DNA from 2 places in the Hyphomicrobium sp. DMF-1 genome. Region 2 is predicted to be linked to the other one. Evidence: predicted binding sites of a transcription regulator. Region 2 holds the regulator's gene; the other holds the start of a gene.
What was found. Region 2 encodes LexA, which represses DNA repair genes until DNA is damaged. Its sites were predicted from a motif close to TGTTCNNNNTGTGTTCNG; they were not measured.
Positions count from the first base shown of each region.

Region 1: PE058_RS10520 (single-stranded DNA-binding protein) is a predicted target of LexA. The motif match lies at 3,687-3,704, and genes of this name have one in related genera.

Region 1 covers NZ_CP115706.1:2,295,064-2,303,320, forward strand. The annotation lists gene PE058_RS10500 (hypothetical protein) at 1-90, shown strand, start outside; gene PE058_RS10505 (hypothetical protein) at 182-682, opposite strand; gene PE058_RS10510 (YkgJ family cysteine cluster protein) at 896-1,255, opposite strand; gene PE058_RS10515 (pentapeptide repeat-containing protein) at 1,583-3,637, shown strand; gene PE058_RS10520 (single-stranded DNA-binding protein) at 3,961-4,503, shown strand; gene PE058_RS10525 (cation diffusion facilitator family transporter) at 4,705-5,835, opposite strand; gene PE058_RS10530 (PRC-barrel domain-containing protein) at 5,970-6,635, opposite strand; gene gyrA (DNA gyrase subunit A) at 7,004-8,257, shown strand, end outside.
Region 2 covers NZ_CP115706.1:2,690,637-2,698,893, reverse strand. The annotation lists gene PE058_RS12290 (ComEC/Rec2 family competence protein) at 1-1,429, shown strand, start outside; gene lexA (transcriptional repressor LexA) at 1,426-2,157, opposite strand; gene PE058_RS12280 (molybdopterin molybdotransferase MoeA) at 2,477-3,682, opposite strand; gene moaC (cyclic pyranopterin monophosphate synthase MoaC) at 3,687-4,181, opposite strand; gene trpC (indole-3-glycerol phosphate synthase TrpC) at 4,181-4,981, opposite strand; gene PE058_RS12265 (hypothetical protein) at 5,184-5,684, opposite strand; gene trpD (anthranilate phosphoribosyltransferase) at 5,772-6,788, opposite strand; gene PE058_RS12255 (anthranilate synthase component II) at 6,817-7,431, opposite strand; gene kdsA (3-deoxy-8-phosphooctulonate synthase) at 7,691-8,257, shown strand, end outside.

The DNA.
Region 1 (8,257 bases), 400 kb from region 2:
TGCTATCGCGAGGTCATGTCGCCGATGCGCGGCACGGTGGACAAGCGCGAGGAGGTGCCGTGCGAAACGAAGTGCACGGCCGCGGGCTAGCCTCGCGGTCTTCCCCACCATGAAATGAAAAATCCGCGGACCGGATACCGGTCCGCGGATTTGTTTTTTATGCGGTGCTCGCGGCGCGCGCTTACTTCTTGGGGCCCTCGAAGAGCATCTGGAAGCTGCCGGCGCCGGGGCCTTTCTGGGCCTGCTTCGAGGAGCGCGGCTTGTTCGCGCGCTTGCTGCGGGCCTTCGCGGGGGCGGCCTTGGCGGGCGCGGCATCGGGCGCCGTAGCGGCCGTGGCCTGGGCGTCTGCCGGCTCGGCGACAGGGTTCTGCGGAACCAAGCCCTGGGCGGGCGGCGCGGCGGTGGCGGTGACGAGCGAGTCACCATCGGTGGAGATGGTGGCGTTCTGGGCGACGAGGCGCGAGAAGCCCCACGGGCCGGTCACGGCGCATTCGGAGCTGCAATCCTGCGTCACGTCCACGGAGCCGCCGGCCGGGATCTGATAGACGGCCTCCTCGGATCCGTTGTCGACGCCGACCGAGACCTCCTTGCCGGAGGTGTTCTTGATGGTGAGTGCTGCAACCGGAATGGCCGCGACGGTAAGCACGGCGAAAGCGGCTACGGCGCGCGTCATGAGGCTCATGGTCGTCTCCCTGGTCATGCGGCGGGGCCGTTGCTCACTCAACCGTTGGCCTTCCGCGGGCGCGGCCGCCAGATACCATTCTGGGGCGTAGATGGCATCATAAATAATGTATGTTTAACAATTTACTTAAAATTGCTCCTATGCAGAGTTATCTCTGTAATTCATTTGCTTGATTTTCCGTGTTTATTTTCTGTTGTCCCGACGAAGCAAGCTTTAACGGTTCGTTGTTACGGCAACCCAGGTCGGGTCTTCCTGTGAGCGGCGCTCGAAGGTGAGGAAGTCGTAGTAGCCGCAGCGGCCCTTGCCGGGGAACGAGCGGCAGACCGAGGGGCGTGCCTCGTAGATGGTGCAGCGGCGCTTCATGGTATCGAAGAAGCGGCAGATGGCGCCGAAGTGGCGGTCCTTCTTGCGCTTCATGGCGTACTTGCGCCCGTGGGCCTCGCGCGTGAAGGCGCGGCGGGCCTCCTCGAACTCCATGCCGTGATGACGGGCGAGACGCTCGACGTCTCGCTTGTCGAGCGCAATGAGCGGGTAGGAGCAGCAATACCCGGGGCACTTCTTACAGTCGTACACGCGAGAGATATCCGTTTCGAGGTTTGTGGCTTGACGGGTGAGCGGGGGCGAGCGGCCGGCGTGCTTGGCTTCCTCTGCGCGCAACCTCGGGCGCCCCGCATCCACCACCCTTCTCTTCCTGTTATCGCCCCTTCTCGCCCACGGCAACGGCCAAAGCCTGTGTTGCCAAAGGACTAGGCACTCGAGGTGCGTGCTTTTTGCGTCCAGGGGGCAACAATCCGAAAGAAAAGTGCTGCAGGCCGGGACCTGGTGCCCTGGCCTCCGGACACACTTTCTCCTTTAATGTCGGCGCATGTCAGTACCCGTATCTTATCGAGGGTTCCCGGAATGACGGATTTGGCTCGTGGCGCGCCAGAGGGTGAAACGCCGGTCAACCCGTACAGTCTGCTCGAGGCGGTGAACAGCTCGAGCGACACCGCGCATACGGGCTGGCTGATCTTCCTCGCCATAATGGCCTACCTGGTGATCGCTGTAGCAGGCGTCACGCATAAGGATCTGCTGCTCGAAACGCCGGTTTCCCTGCCGATCCTTCAGGTCAATATTCAGCTCAAGCAGTTTTTCCAGTTCGCGCCGATCGTACTCGTGCTGATGCACCTGGGGCTCGTGTCGCAGCTCACGCTGCTCGCACGCGAGACGCTGGAGTTCGACTACGCCATCCGGCTGCTCGAAGCGACGGACAAGCGCACGCATCCGCTCCGGCTCGAGCTCAACAACTTCTTCTTCGTGCAGGCGATCGCGGGGCCGTACCGGAGCCGCGTGATGAGCGCGTTCCTGCATGGCATGAGCTGGCTGACGCTGGTGGTGCTGCCGGTGGTGCTGCTCATCTACATCCAGGTGGTGTTCCTGCCGTACCACGATGTGGCCATCACGTGGACGCATCGCGTGGCGCTTCTGGTCGACATCGCCATGCTGATCTCCATCGGCGTGTTCCTGATGCGGGCCGAGACGTCGTTCATGCAGGCGTTCCTGCGGACCACGTCGGCACATCCGGTGAGCTTTGTCGCCACCATCGTGGTGCTTCTGGCGGTGTGGATCTTCTCGTTCTTCTTCGCGACGATCCCGGGCGAGCAACTCGACCGAACCACGCAGCGCATGCTCGGCTTCAACAACGAGGACGAGGTGGGCGAGCGGCCGCGCTACGTGGCTGGGTATGCGGTGCCGCTGCTGACGTTCGGATCCGAAGGATCGCTGCTCGGCATTTTCAAGCGCAATCTCGAGGTGATCGATACCGATCTCGTGGTGGACAAGGAACAGACGCCGGGCGAGCCCAGCATCAGCCTGCGCGACCGCGATCTCCGTTTCGCGAAGCTCGACCGCTCGGACCTGCACCAGGCGGACCTCACGGGAGCGGATCTGCGCGGGGCGTCTCTCATCGGCGCCGATCTTCGCGGCGCGTGGCTCGCGTGCGCGGATGCGATGCAGCTCATCCTCACCGAGGATCGGCAGGCGGCGAATTGCACGACGGCGCGGCGGGCGGTGTTCACGCGTGCGCGGCTCGACGGCGCACACATGACCGGCGTCGACCTTCGCGGCGCAAAGCTCGACGAAGCCCGCCTCGAAGGGGCCGAGCTTCCCTATTCGCTTCTGCAGGGCGCGAACTTCTCGTCGGCCCGGCTCGACAAGGCGGATCTCACGGGCGGCGTGCAGGCGCAGGGCGCTAATTTCCTGGTGGCCAACCTGCAAGGGGCGGATCTCACGGGTGCGCACCTGCTCGCGGCGGATTTCTCGAGCGCCGACATGACGGGCGCGGTGCTGAGCTACGCGCATCTCGATCTCGCGGAGCTGCGTGACGCCAAGCTCGACGGGGCCGTGCTCTATCGCGCGTCTCTGCGCGGGGCCGATCTCATCGGCGCCAGCATCACCGGCGCTGACTTGCGAGAGGCCAAGGTGTGGCGGACGGTGCCGCCGACCGTCGACCCGGAAGGGCTGGCGGACCTTTCGGGCGTTGCCGTCACGGCGATGACGGAGACCGACGTCTCTGACATCAAGTATTCGCTGGAGCGCATCCTGAGCCGGCGTGTGAAGGCGCGCGTCGCGGAGCAGGTGGAGCCGCTGGTCAACCTGCCGGAGGTGGCCAAGTGGGAGTCGACGCCGGATTTCGCGCAGTGGCAGGGGCTCGCCTCCAACGGCGCCCAGCCCGTGGCGGATGCCTACCGGACGCGTATCACGGACTACCTGATGCGGCTGCAGTGCCGCCCGCGGTGGAGCAACGGCTCGGTGGCGACGGGCGTCGCGCGGCGCGCGCAGCGGCAGGAATTCCGCGGCGACCTGACGGCGATCTACGACCGCCTCAAGACCGAGGACTGCCCGGCTTCGAAGACGGTGGCACCGAAAACGCTGAAGGATCTTTCGGCGGCCGCCGACATCGCGCGCGGAGGCTGACTGGCGGTCGCGGATGGGCTGCGCTGTTGCCAAGACGCCGTTCGGGATGTAGAACGTAACAAGAACTGTGGCGATTTCGCCAGCGCGGGTGGTCGAAAAGCGACGGCGAGCGCGGAACTGGTGCGAACGTTTCCGTCCTAACTTCGTGGCACCAGTGGAGAAAGCTTTGGGGACAACCGCCGACGGGTTTCCCGGCGGGTCACTATTACGGGTAGGGTGCTGCAACTTGAGTCGCCGGTCGCGGGCAGAGGGTGCCGCGGCGAGGCGGCCATCGATGCGCCGGCTCTGCAGGCGTTCGCAAGCGAAAGAACAAGGAGTTCGATATGGCTGGATCGGTCAACAAGGTGATCCTGGTCGGAAACCTCGGGCGTGATCCCGAGATCCGCCGCACGCAGGACGGGCGTCCGATCGCCAACCTCCGGATCGCCACCAGTGAGACCTGGAAGGACAGAAACAGCGGGGAGCGCCGCGAGAAGACCGAGTGGCACTCGGTCGTCATCTTCAACGAGAACCTTTGCAAGGTCGCCGAGCAGTATCTGCGCAAGGGATCGAAGGTGTACGTCGAGGGCCAGCTTCAGACCCGCAAGTGGCAGGACCAGCAGGGCCAGGAGCGCTACTCCACGGAAGTCGTGCTGCAGGGTTTCAACGGCCAGCTCACCATGCTGGATGGCCGCGCAGGCGGGAGCGGCCTCGCCGAAGGTGGCCAGTCTGACTACGGCGGGGACAGCGGCGGCTTTGGCGGTGGCAGCAGCGGCGGCGGGTTCGGTGGCGGCGGCGAAGCCAAGCGCTCGCCCCGCAGCAGCGGCGGCGGCTCCAAGGGCGGTGGCGGCATGGACAAGCCGTTCGACGACGAGATTCCGTTCTAATGGGACGGCAGCGGGCAGCCGGAAGCAGGCAGCACGTGTGAGAGTGTAGGGCACGGGGGCTGATACGCCGCTTCCGAGGCTCCGAAGATGGTCGAAACGGTGCAGGAGCGTGCGAACCGATGAGCTCGGATCGCGCGCTTTCGTTTTTAGATCGGCCGCTATTGCTTTCGACGAACCGGCATCCCCTTCGCCGGAGCGGCGCTAGTGCCGCTTCTTCTGGCGCTTGCGCTCTTTGCGGCTCAGCGGTTTTGCGGGCGCCGGATCGCTCGCGAGGGTGAGTGTCGCGGCAGGTGCCTGTGGCCGGGCGGCGGGTTGCTTCGCCGGCAAGGTTTGGGCTGGCGAGGCTGGAGCCTGAGCGGTCTCGGCTGGTGAGCCACCGGGCGAGGTCATCGCCCTCTCGGCGCGGGCGTGATCCTGCATCGACTGGCCTTCCAGGAAGAAGCGCCGAACGGCCGGGTGCTGCGCCTTGATGGTGCGCTCGATGCGGGAGGTCGCCTCCTCGATGGCGGCCGCGGTCGCCTGATCCTCGAAATCGACGCTGGCCACCACCAGGATATCGGTGGGACCGAGATGCATGCTGCGGATCTCGTTGATGGCGCTGATGGTGCGTCCGACGCCACGCTCGGCCGCGATGGCGGCGCGGATGTCGTGCAGCACGGCGGGAGAGGCCGCCTCGCCCACAATGAGGCTGCGGATCTCGATGCTCATGAAGGCGGCGACGGCGCCGAGCAGGAGGCCGATCGCGACGGAGGCGTAGCCGTCGGCCGTGGGCGAGCCGGTGAGATGCGAGATGGAGATGCCGAGGGTCGCGATCGTGAGGCCCGCGAGCGCGGCCGCATCCTCCAGCAACACCGTGAAGAGGGCGGGGTCCTTCGAGCCGCGGAGCGCGCGGAATACGGGCGTATCGCCGCGCCGGCGGTTGAACTCCTTGATGGCACGCGCGGCGGAGATGCCTTCGAGGAGGAAGGCGACGGCGAGAACCACGTAGTTGACGATGGGGTCGGTGATGGGGTGCGGGTCGAGCAGCTTCTCGACGCCCTCGTAAATGGCAACGCCCGCGCCCAGCGAGAACAGCAGGATCGCGACGACGAAGCTCCAGAAATAGAGCTCTTTCGAATAGCCGAAGGGGTGGACGGCATCGGCGGGCCGCTCGGAGCGCCGGATGCCGTGCAGGAGCAGCACCTGGTTTCCGGTGTCGACGAGGGAGTGGATCGCCTCCGATAGCATGGCCGACGAGCCGGTCCAGGCGGCGGCTGCGAATTTCGCGACGGCGATCCCGAGATTGCAGACCAGTGCAACGACGACGACGCCTGTCGAGCCACCCGCTGCCACGTGCCTCTCCCTCGATCCCGTGCTCTCGCTCGTGTTTAGGCCGGTTTGTGCCGGCCCGGAAGGCGCCTCATGCAAAAGCCTGCCGCATGGTTACACGCGGCAGGCTTCGCAAACCTTAAAGGCTCAAGTGCCGATCAGGGTGCCGGAGTGGCCGGAGCTGGCTCGCTCGGTGCCGGGGTTGCCGGAGCCTCGGGAGCGGGTGCAGGCTCGCTCGGCTTGGTGGCGCTGTCGACCGCCTCCTTGGCGGAATCGATCGCGCCCGAGACGGCCTCCTTGGCCTTCTCGATGGCGGGCGCGGCTGCCTCCTTCGCCTTGTCGAGAGCCTCCTGAGCCTTCTGCTTGGCGTCGTCGAGCTGGGGCTTCGACTTGTCGGAGAACTCGTTGACCTTCTCCTTCGCGCGCTCGAGCAGCGACTTCGCAGGCTTCTTGCGCTGGAATTCCGGCGCGGTGTCGAGCGTTTCCTTGGTCAGGTCCGGCAGGGATACGAAGAGCTTTCCGTCCTTCTCCTCGAACTTCAGGGAGGAGAGGTCGACGCCAACCTTCTTCTCGGCCCATCCGAGATAGCCGCCGGTGCCCATAACAACGCCGACGACCTGATTCTGGTCGTTGATGATCAGATCCTCGACGTCGCCGACGATGGTGCCTTCTTTGCCGTGAACCTTCGCACCGATCAGGTGATCCTTCGCGAGGTATTGGGCATCGGTCTGGGCGGGGACGAAGACGGTATCGGCCCAGGAAAGGGTGGCTGCCAGCGGGGTTGCCACGAGAAGGCCGGCAGCGAGAAGCGAAATGTGTTTCATGCGGTTTCAGGTCCTTGGAACAGTATGCGTCTTGTACGTGATGGGACGATACGCGTCTTACAAGCACGGGTTCCAAGAAAGCACCACTTTTTGGCAGGCGTGCGTCCAAACGCACAGGGGAGAAAATCCTGCCAAGGCGCTCGAATCACGGACATAATTGGGGAGGAGACGTGCCTTTCGCCGCGCCAGGATTGCAGGGGCGGGGATCGGTCGGCTAAACTCGCCCCTATCGTCGAATCTGCACGCGGACGGGCGTTTTTGGGTAGTTGCTCGATGGCCCCGGGGTGCTTTGTGAAGTGGGCTCGCGCCTGCCTCTCAAACGACCGGGGTTTCGCCGCCGTCACGTCACCGCTTCTAGGACACCGACATTGACAGACAATAGTGACCGGCCCGGCGCCTCAGGTCCGAGCGACATTCGTCCCGTTCTCATTCAGGACGAGATGAAGCGCTCGTATCTCGAATACGCGATGAGCGTGATCATCTCCCGCGCGCTGCCCGATGTGCGCGACGGCCTGAAGCCCGTGCACCGGCGCATCCTCTACGCCATGCAGCGGCTGGGGCTCGACTGGAACAAGAAGCACATGAAGTCGTCCAAGGTGGTGGGCGACACGATGGGCGACTTCCATCCCCACGGCAACCTCGCCATCTACGACGCGCTCGTGCGCCTCGCGCAGGATTTCTCCATGCGCGTGCCGCTGATCGACGGGCAGGGCAACTTCGGCTCGGTGGACGGCGATCCGCCCGCGGCCGAGCGCTATACGGAAGCGCGCCTCTCCAAGATCGCGCAGTTCCTGCTCGACGATCTCGACAAGGATACGGTCGACTTCAAGCCGAACTACGACGACCGTCTCGAGGAGCCGTCGGTGCTGCCGGCGAAGTTCCCGAACCTGCTCGTCAACGGCGCGGGCGGCATCGCCGTCGGTATGGCGACGAACATTCCACCCCACAATCTCGGGGAAGTCATCGATGCCTGCATTCTCATGCTCGACAATCCCGAGACGAGCATCGACGATCTCACGCAGGTGATCCCGGGGCCAGATTTCCCGACGGGCGGCCTCATTCTCGGACGCGCGGGTGCGCTTGCCGCCTATCACAAGGGCCGCGGCTCGATCATCATGCGCGCCAAGGTCGAGGTGGAGGAGATCCGCAAGGACCGTGATGCGCTCGTCGTCACGGCCATCCCCTATCAGATCAACAAGCGTGTGCTGATCGAGAAGATCGCCGACCTCGTGCGCGAGAAGCGCGTGGAGGGCATTTCCGACATCTGGGACGAGAGCAACCGCGAGGGTATGCGGATCGTCATCGAGCTCAAGCGCGACGCGATTGCGGACGTGGTTCTGAACCAGCTCTGGCGCTATTCGGATCTGCAGACCACGTTCGGCGCCAACATGCTGGCGATCAACGGCGGCAAGCCCGAGCAGCTCAATCTCCGCGACATCATCGAGGCGTTCACGACGTTCCGCCAGGACGTCGTGACGCGGCGGACGCGGCATCTTCTGTTCAAGGCGCGCGAGCGGGCGCACGTGTTGGTGGGCCTCGCCATCGCGGTCGCGAACATCGACGAGGTAATCAAGCTGATCCGCTTCTCGCCCTCTCCGGCGGAAGCCAAGACGCAGCTCATG
Region 2 (8,257 bases):
CGACTCCGGCCTCGTGCACATTCTCTCCATTTCAGGTCTGCACATGGTGATCATGGCGGGCGCGGTGTTCGCGTCCATCCGCATTCTGCTCGCCGCGTTTCCGGCCATCGCGCTGCGCTTCCCCACGAAGAAATGGGCAGCCGCCGCAGCGCTCGCCGGCGCGGCCAGCTATCTTCTCATCTCCGGTCAGTCCGTCGCCACCCAGCGCGCGTTTCTCATGATCGCGATCATGTTCGCCGCCGTGATGCTGGACCGGCAGGCCCTTGCCATGCGCAACGTCGCGATCGCGGCGTTCGTCGTTCTCGCCGTCATGCCCGAAAGCCTGCTCGACGCCGGGTTCCAGATGTCGTTTGCGGCCGTCGTGTCGCTCATCGCCGCCTATGAGACGGCGCGGTCGCAATCGAGTGAGCGGGAGCTTGCGGGCTGGCTTCGCCCCGTCGCGTTCTTCCTCGGCGGCATCGTGCTCTCCACCGTGATCGCAAGCCTCGCCGTCGCGCCCATCGGCGCCTATCACTTCCACCGCAGCCAGCAGTATGCGCTGCTCGCGAACTTGATATCGGTTCCGATCTGCAACCTGATCGTCATGCCGGCGGCGCTGCTGACGCTCGTGATGATGCCCTTCGGCCTCGAAGCCTTGCCCCTCGCGATCATGGCGAAGGGGATCGACGTCATGTCCGCAAGCGCTCACTGGGTCGCGAGCCTGCCCGGCGCCGTGATGCACATTCCCAAGATCTCCGATATGAGCTTTGCCCTCATGATCGCGGGAGGCCTGTGGCTCACGCTCTGGCAGACGCGGTGGCGCATGCTCGGCCTCGCCGCCATCGGAGCGGGCCTCGTCGTGGCGGGAGATGACCCGCGTCCCGACGTCCTCGCCGGACGCGGGGGTGAGCTCGTAGCTCTCCGCTCAAGCGACGGCACGCTCGCCGCCATGGGCTCACGCTCTGGCAGCTTCGAGTTGACACGCTGGCTCGAGCACGATGGCGATGCGCGCGCCCCCCGCGACGTGATGCGCGGGACGGCATTTCGTTGCGATGGCGTGGGCTGCATTGCCGGTGTGCGAGGACTTACGCTCGCCGTCGAGCGCCACCCGTCCGCGGCGGCGGAAGACTGCAAAAAGGCCGACATCGTGATCGGCGGATCCGAGCGCTCCCGGGGTTGCGCACACCCGCGCCTCGTCCTCGATCGCGCCACGTTGAGACGCGACGGCACCCACGCCATCTATCTTGCGACGGCGCAGGGGAGCGAGAAACCGGCGATCGAGAAGGTGGAAACGGTCGCGAGCCGGAGGGGCGAGCGGCCTTGGACAGAGCGCCCGTTGAGGCCCCGCCGCGCCCCTGCCCCTGTTACGCCTCCGGAAAACACGATGGGCCGGTCACCATCGAGCGACCAGCCCACCGAAGAGATGCCGTTGGACGACGAGCGCGACTAGTAGCGGCGGATGAGCCCCACGAGGCGCCCCTGAATGTCCACCTGATCGGGACCGAAAATGCGCGTCTTGAATTCGGGATTTGCAGCCTCGAGCGCGATCGTCGAGCCCTTCTTGCGCAGGCGCTTGAGGGTCGCTTCCTCATGCTCGACGAGTGCCACCACGATGTCGCCGTTCTCGGCCGTATCGCAGCGGCGGATGATCACCGTGTCGCCGTCGTGAATGCCGGCTTCGATCATCGAGTCGCCCTTCACCTCCAGCGCGAAATGCTCGCCATTGGTGAGCAGATCCGGCGGGCAGGCGATGTCGTGCGTATGGTTCTGGATCGCCGAGATCGGCACGCCCGCAGCGATCCGGCCCATCACCGGAACCGAGACCGTTCGGCTGTCGATCATATGAGAGGGCGGGGGCATGATGTTGCGGGCTTTCGCGCCCTCGATCACGCTCGGCTGGAAGCCGATCCGCCTGGGTTCCGCTGCAACCGTCGCGACAGTGGCGGCAGACGCGGCCGTCGAGCTTTCCGGAAGCTTCAGCACCTCGATGGCGCGGGCGCGATGAGGAAGGCGGCGGATGAAGCCCCGCTCCACCAGGGCCGTAATCAAGCGGTGAATGCCCGACTTGGATTTGAGGTCGAGCGCGTCTTTCATCTCGTCGAACGAAGGCGGCACGCCATCGGCCTGCATGCGCTCATGAATGAAGAGCAAAAGCTCCTTCTGCTTCAAAGTCAGCATCGTGCCTCCCGTGCGAGACCTCATTGCGAGGCCAAGACAATAAAATATCTGTTCCGATCACGCGCCGAGGCGCCAACAACGCGGCGCTCCAACATCCCTTTCGAAGGGCCATCCATTTCGAATGGACAAGGCTCCTGCGTCGCGCAAGACCGGCCCCTCAACGTCGAACGCGCAGCTATCCTTTCGCGGGGGACCGTTACGATCCTCAACCCTAAACGACGACCACGAACGTTTTGCGCGAGACTCACCTAAACAAAACGTGAATGTACGCTAATCGTTCTCGCCACGTTCTGCAAGTGCAACGTTCTGGATCAGCCGGTCAGTCGCGCAGGCGCTCGATGATCACCGTATCGCCGGGCTTGGCGGCGGGCGCATTCACGGGCCGGTGGATGAGGCAGTTGGCCTCCGCGAGCGCCGTCAGCAGCGAGCTGTCCTGTGACGGCATGGGCGCCACCGTGAGCAGGCCGTCGTGCCTCCGGCCGAGCTTCGCGCGCATCAGATGAAGGCGTGGACCGTTGGCGTCGAGAGGCTGCGTGAGGATCGCGGTCTCGCGCTCCTGTGCATCCGCAGGCAACCCGGTCATCACCTGCACGAGCGGCACCAGGAACACCCGCGCGGTGATGAGCGCGGAAACCGGATTGCCCGGCAGCCCCAGCACCCGCGTCTTTCCGAGATGGCCGAACATCAGCGGTTTGCCCGGCCGGATCGCAACCCTCCAGAACGCGAGATCGATGCCTTCCTTGCGCAGGGCAGGTCCCACGAGATCATGGTCGCCGACCGACGCGCCGCCGATCGTGACGAGCACGTCCGCTCCGCGTGCTTCCGCAATACGCGCGGCGAGAGCATCTAAGCGGTCGGGCGCGATGCCGAGAAGCCGCGCCGTGCCGCCCGCGCGCTCGACCAGCGCCGCAAGACCTACTGGATTGGACGAAACGATTTGATCGGGACCGGGTTGCGTGCCCGGCGGAACGAGCTCGTCTCCCGTCGCCAGGATCGCGACCACAGGGCGGCGCGTCACCGGCACCGAGGCGTGCCCCATGGCGGCTGCGAGTGTCAGCGCATGAGGATCGAGGCGGCGCCCACGCCGGAGCGCGACGATGCCGGCTGCGAAATCCACCCCCGCGGGCCGGATGTTGCCCTTGGCCGGAGTAGCATCCGTCGCGACGATGTCGCAGCCCTCGCGCGCGACGTTTTCCTGGATCACGACGGTGCCGCAGCCCGCGGGCAGGGGCGCGCCTGTGAAGATGCGCACCGCCTGACCCGGAGCGGCGGAGCCCGCAAAGCCGCGGCCGGCCGCCGACTCGCCGATCACCGTCCAGCGGTCTCCCGGCTTAGCGGCCGCATCGCCGTACACCGCATAGCCGTCCATCGCCGACGCATCGAACGGCGGCTGCGTGAGGGTTGCCGCGAGATCGCGTGCGAGCACCCGCCCGTCCGCCTGCTCGACAGGAACCGTTTCCTCGGGAAGCGGCGCGACGCCATCCAGGATACGGGCGAGGGCAGCGTCGGCGGAGAGAAGTGTCATGGCGTCAGGATCCGCTTTCGCGTTTGGGCGCTTCGTAGGTGCCGGAGCGTCCACCCGTCTTCGAGGCGAGGCGAATGCCGCTGATCTCCATCCCGCGATCGACCGCTTTCAGCATGTCGTACAGCGTGAGGCCGGCCACGGAGACGGCGGTCAGGGCCTCCATCTCCACGCCCGTCTGCCCGGTGACGCTGACTTCGGCGCGAATATGAAAGCCGGCCGGCGTCTCAGACGGCGTGAAATCGACGGCCGCTTTAGTAAGCGCAAGCGGATGGCACAGCGGAATGAGCTCGCTCGTCTTCTTCGCGGCCATGATCCCCGCGATTCGCGCGGCGGCCAGCACGTCACCCTTGGGCGCGCCACCCGAGCGGATGAGCGCCAGCGTCTCGGGTTTCATCGCGATGAAGCCTTCCGCAACGGCCGTGCGGCTCGTCACGTCTTTCGCGCCAACGTCCACCATGCGGGCGCGGCCTGCTTCGTCGAGATGGGTGAGCTTCGTCATCAGGCGGCCTCGGGCGTGAGCAAGGTGCGCGTCGCCGCCGTGACGTCGGCCTGGCGCATGAGACTTTCGCCGACCAGGAAGGTCTCGACGCCGGCGCACTTCAGGCGGCTGATGTCGGCCGGCGTGAAGATGCCGCTCTCGCCGATGACGATGCGGCCCTTCGGCACGCGCGGGGCGAGCGCTTCTGTGGTGGCGAGCGTCGTCTCGAACGTCTTGAGATTGCGATTGTTGATGCCGATGAGGCGGCAATCGAGCTTCAAGGCGCGATCGAGCTCGGCCCCGTCGTGCACCTCCACGATCGCGTCCATGCCCCAGTCGCGCGCAGCCGAGGCGAGGTCCGCCGCGAGTGCGTCGTCCACCTCCGCCATGATGATCAGGATGCAGTCTGCGCCCCAGGCGCGCGCTTCCACCACCTGATAGGTGTCGATCATGAAATCCTTGCGCAGCACCGGCAGCGAGACGGCCGCGCGCGCGGAGGTGAGATAGTCGGGCGCGCCCTGGAACGAGGGACCGTCGGTCAGGATCGAGAGGCACGCCGCTCCGCCTGCCTCGTAGGCGCGGGCGAGCTGCGGCGGATCGAAATCCTCGCGGATCAATCCTTTCGACGGCGAGGCCTTCTTGATTTCGGCGATCAGCGCCGTCTGGCCTGCGCGATGGCGCGCGTCGAGCGCGGCAGCGAACGGGCGCACGGCGGGCGCACTGCGCGCCAGCTCGGCAAGAACCTGCAACGGCAAGGCCTCGCGCGCACGCGCAACCTCTTCGCGCTTGTACTGGGTGATCTTCTCGAGAATGTCTGCCATGTCGAAGCGCGTACCAGATGCGTCCGAAGGCCCAGAAAAGCCCCTCGGAAGGTGAAGTTTCCACATCGATAAGACTGAGGATCAAGCAAAGATCAAGCGCCCTGCCCGAATTGGCCGATCGGAGAGCGAATGAGGCCCGGAAATACGGCGCATCGCGGCGGGTCGGGCGCCATTTACCAACGGAGGCTAGGCGGCAGGGCGCCTAGTTGCCGTTGAGAAAGGCCGTTTCCTTGACGATCAGGTCGCGGCCGAGGGTCAGGCAGTCGGCCGCGATTTCGTTCGGCACCATGTCGAGGCGGATGTTGTGCCCGCCTGTGGTGAGGCCCCATTTGTGATCGATGCAACTCTTGATCATCAGCGCGAGATGCTGGGCGGCAGCCGCTCCGTCGAGGCGCGATTGATCCACCAGCGCGGCGCGGAGCTTCGCATAAGCCGCCTGAAACGCTGCGTAGGCGTCCACGTGACGCTTGCGCATGGCGCAGACGTCCTTCACGCCCTGATCGACCTCCGGCTTCTCCCATTCGACCACTGACGTCACGAAGGCGCGGCAAGCCTCCTCCGAGGCGTCAACCTTGCCTTCCTCGTCGTAGCCGATGATCAGCGTCTTGGGCATTTGCGCTTCGCCCGCTTGGAGCGGTGTAACAACGGCTCCGATCGCGGAGAGCAGAAGCACAAGCAACGTCGTGGCGAGAGCGCGGGGCATGGAGGAGAACCTCTCTCGGCTGCGAGCACGGCAATTAGCCACCCTACCACGCCCGCCGGGACAGGGAATCCTGCACGAGGAAAGAGGTCAACCTGCCTGCTGGCTGATGGAGACGAGCTTTTGAAGCGCCGCAGCCGCCCGCCCAGAACCGATCGACTCCTGCGCCTGAGCAACGCCTTCGGCAAGGGATCGTGCCCGCCCGCCGACGATCAGTGCGGCCGCCGTGTTGAGCAGCACGATGTCGCGATAGGCTCCGGGGGCACCCGCGAGCAGGTCCTTGAGCGCCTGCGCGTTGTGCGCGCTGTCGCCGCCCTTGAGATCGGCGAGGCTCACGCGCATGAGGCCTGCGTCCTCCGGCGTGACCTCGAACGTCGTGATCTTGCCGTTCTCGAGCGAGGCGACGGTGGTCGGGCCGGTCGTCGAAAGTTCGTCGAGGCCATCGTGTCCGTGCACCACCCACGCCCGCTCGGACCCGAGCGCGCGCAGCACGTCCGCGATCGGCTCCACCCAGGCGCGGTCGAACACGCCGAGCACGTGATGCTTGACGCGCGCGGGATTGCAGACAGGGCCGAGCAGGTTGAAAAGCGTGCGAATTCCGAGCTCGGCGCGGGCCGCACCCCAGGCTTTGAAGGCGGGATGATGGGCAGGCGCCCACAGGAAACCGACACCCGCTTCATTCACCGCCCGCTCGATCAGCGCCGGGCCGCAATCGAGCTTTACGCCCAGCGCAGAGAGCACGTCGGACGCGCCCGACAGCGAGGAGACGGAGCGATTGCCGTGCTTGGCCACCTTGAGGCCCGCGCCCGCCGCAACCAGCGCGGCACCCGTCGAGACGTTGAACGTGCCGTGCCCGTCGCCGCCCGTGCCGACGATGTCGATCGCGCCCGCTGGAACGGAGACGGCGGTCATCTTCTCGCGCATTGCGCGCGCCGCGCCCGCGATCTCGTCCACGGTCTCGCCTCGCACGCGCAGTCCCATCAGGAAGGCCGCCATCTGCACGGGCGTGGCTTCCGCCGTGAGCACGTCCACGGCCTGCGCCATCTCCGCGGCCGAGAGCTTCTCCCCTGCGGCGACGGCCTGCAGTATGGATTTCACGCCTGTCACGTTGACCATGCGTCCCCCGGAGCCCCGATCAAGCGGCGTCGCGCGGACGCGGCGCGTTCCGCCGGCGCGGCGAGAGGCCCGCAATTTCGAGGAAGTTGGCGAGGAGGGCATGGCCCTGCTCGGATGCGATGCTCTCGGGATGGAACTGAACGCCATGGACGGGATGCGTCTTGTGCATGAGGCCCATGATGAGCCCGTCGCTGGTCTCGGCGTTCACCTCGAGGCAATCGGGCAGGCTTTTCCGCTCGACGATGAGCGAGTGATAGCGCGTCACCTCGATGCGCTCGGGCAGCCCCTTGAACACGCCCTTGTCGGTGTGGCGGATGGTTGACAGCTTGCCGTGCATGGGCTCCGGCGCGCGGATCACCTTGCCGCCGTAGGCTTGGCCGATGGCCTGATGGCCGAGGCAAACCCCGAGCAGCGGGATCTTCGAGCCGGCCTTGGCGATGAGATCGAGGCACACGCCCGCTTCGTTCGGTGTGCACGGGCCGGGCGAGAGCACGATCGCCTTGGGCTTCATCTTCAGCACTTCTTCCGCCGTCACCTTGTCGTTGCGGATCACCTCGGACTTGGTGCCGAGCTCGCCCAGGAAATGCACGAGATTGTAGGTGAAGCTGTCGTAGTTATCGATCAGGACGAGCATGGGGCTGGGCCTCGGTGGGGGCGCTGAAGCGCCGAATGGCCCAAGATCGGCCAATCTGACGCAGGAAGTTGCTGATGTGGGTGTAGAAAGCCCCGGAGCAAGCGTCAAGCTTGCGACTTTGATCCAAAGGGCAAGCGTCAAGCTTGCGACACCGGCCCCAGAGCTCGCATCGAGCACACGGAAACCGGCATGCTCATAATCCGTGGGTTGGCGGGAGGGGGCACTCCCAAGGCCCTTCGGAAGCCGCTATAAGGGCGCCATGACCCAAATCGATCCCTTAAAACCCAATGCGCGCGTCGGCATCGGCTCGCTCACCGTCGCCAATTCGGCCCCCATCGTGGTGTTCGCCGGTCCCTGCCAGATGGAAAGCCGCACCCACGCCCTCGAAATGGCGGGCGCCCTCAAGGAAGCGGCCGGACGGCTCGGCCTCGGCCTCGTCTACAAATCGTCGTTCGACAAGGCAAACCGCACCTCCCTCGGCGGCAAGCGGGGCATCGGCCTCGACAAGGCCATCGAGGTCTTTGCCGAGATCCGCGAGAAACTGGGGCTGCCCGTCGTCACCGACGTGCACGAGAAAGATCAGTGCAAGCTCGTGGCTCCTGTGGCTGACGTGCTCCAGATCCCGGCCTTTCTCTGCCGGCAGACGGACCTCCTCATCGCCGCCGCCGAAACCGGACGGGTGGTGAAGGTCAAGAAGGGCCAGTTCCTGGCGCCCTGGGACATGAAAAACGTGGTCGCCAAAGTGGTGGGATCGGGCAATCCGAACGTGCTGCTCACCGAGCGCGGAAGCTCGTTCGGCTACAACACCCTGGTGGTCGACATGCGG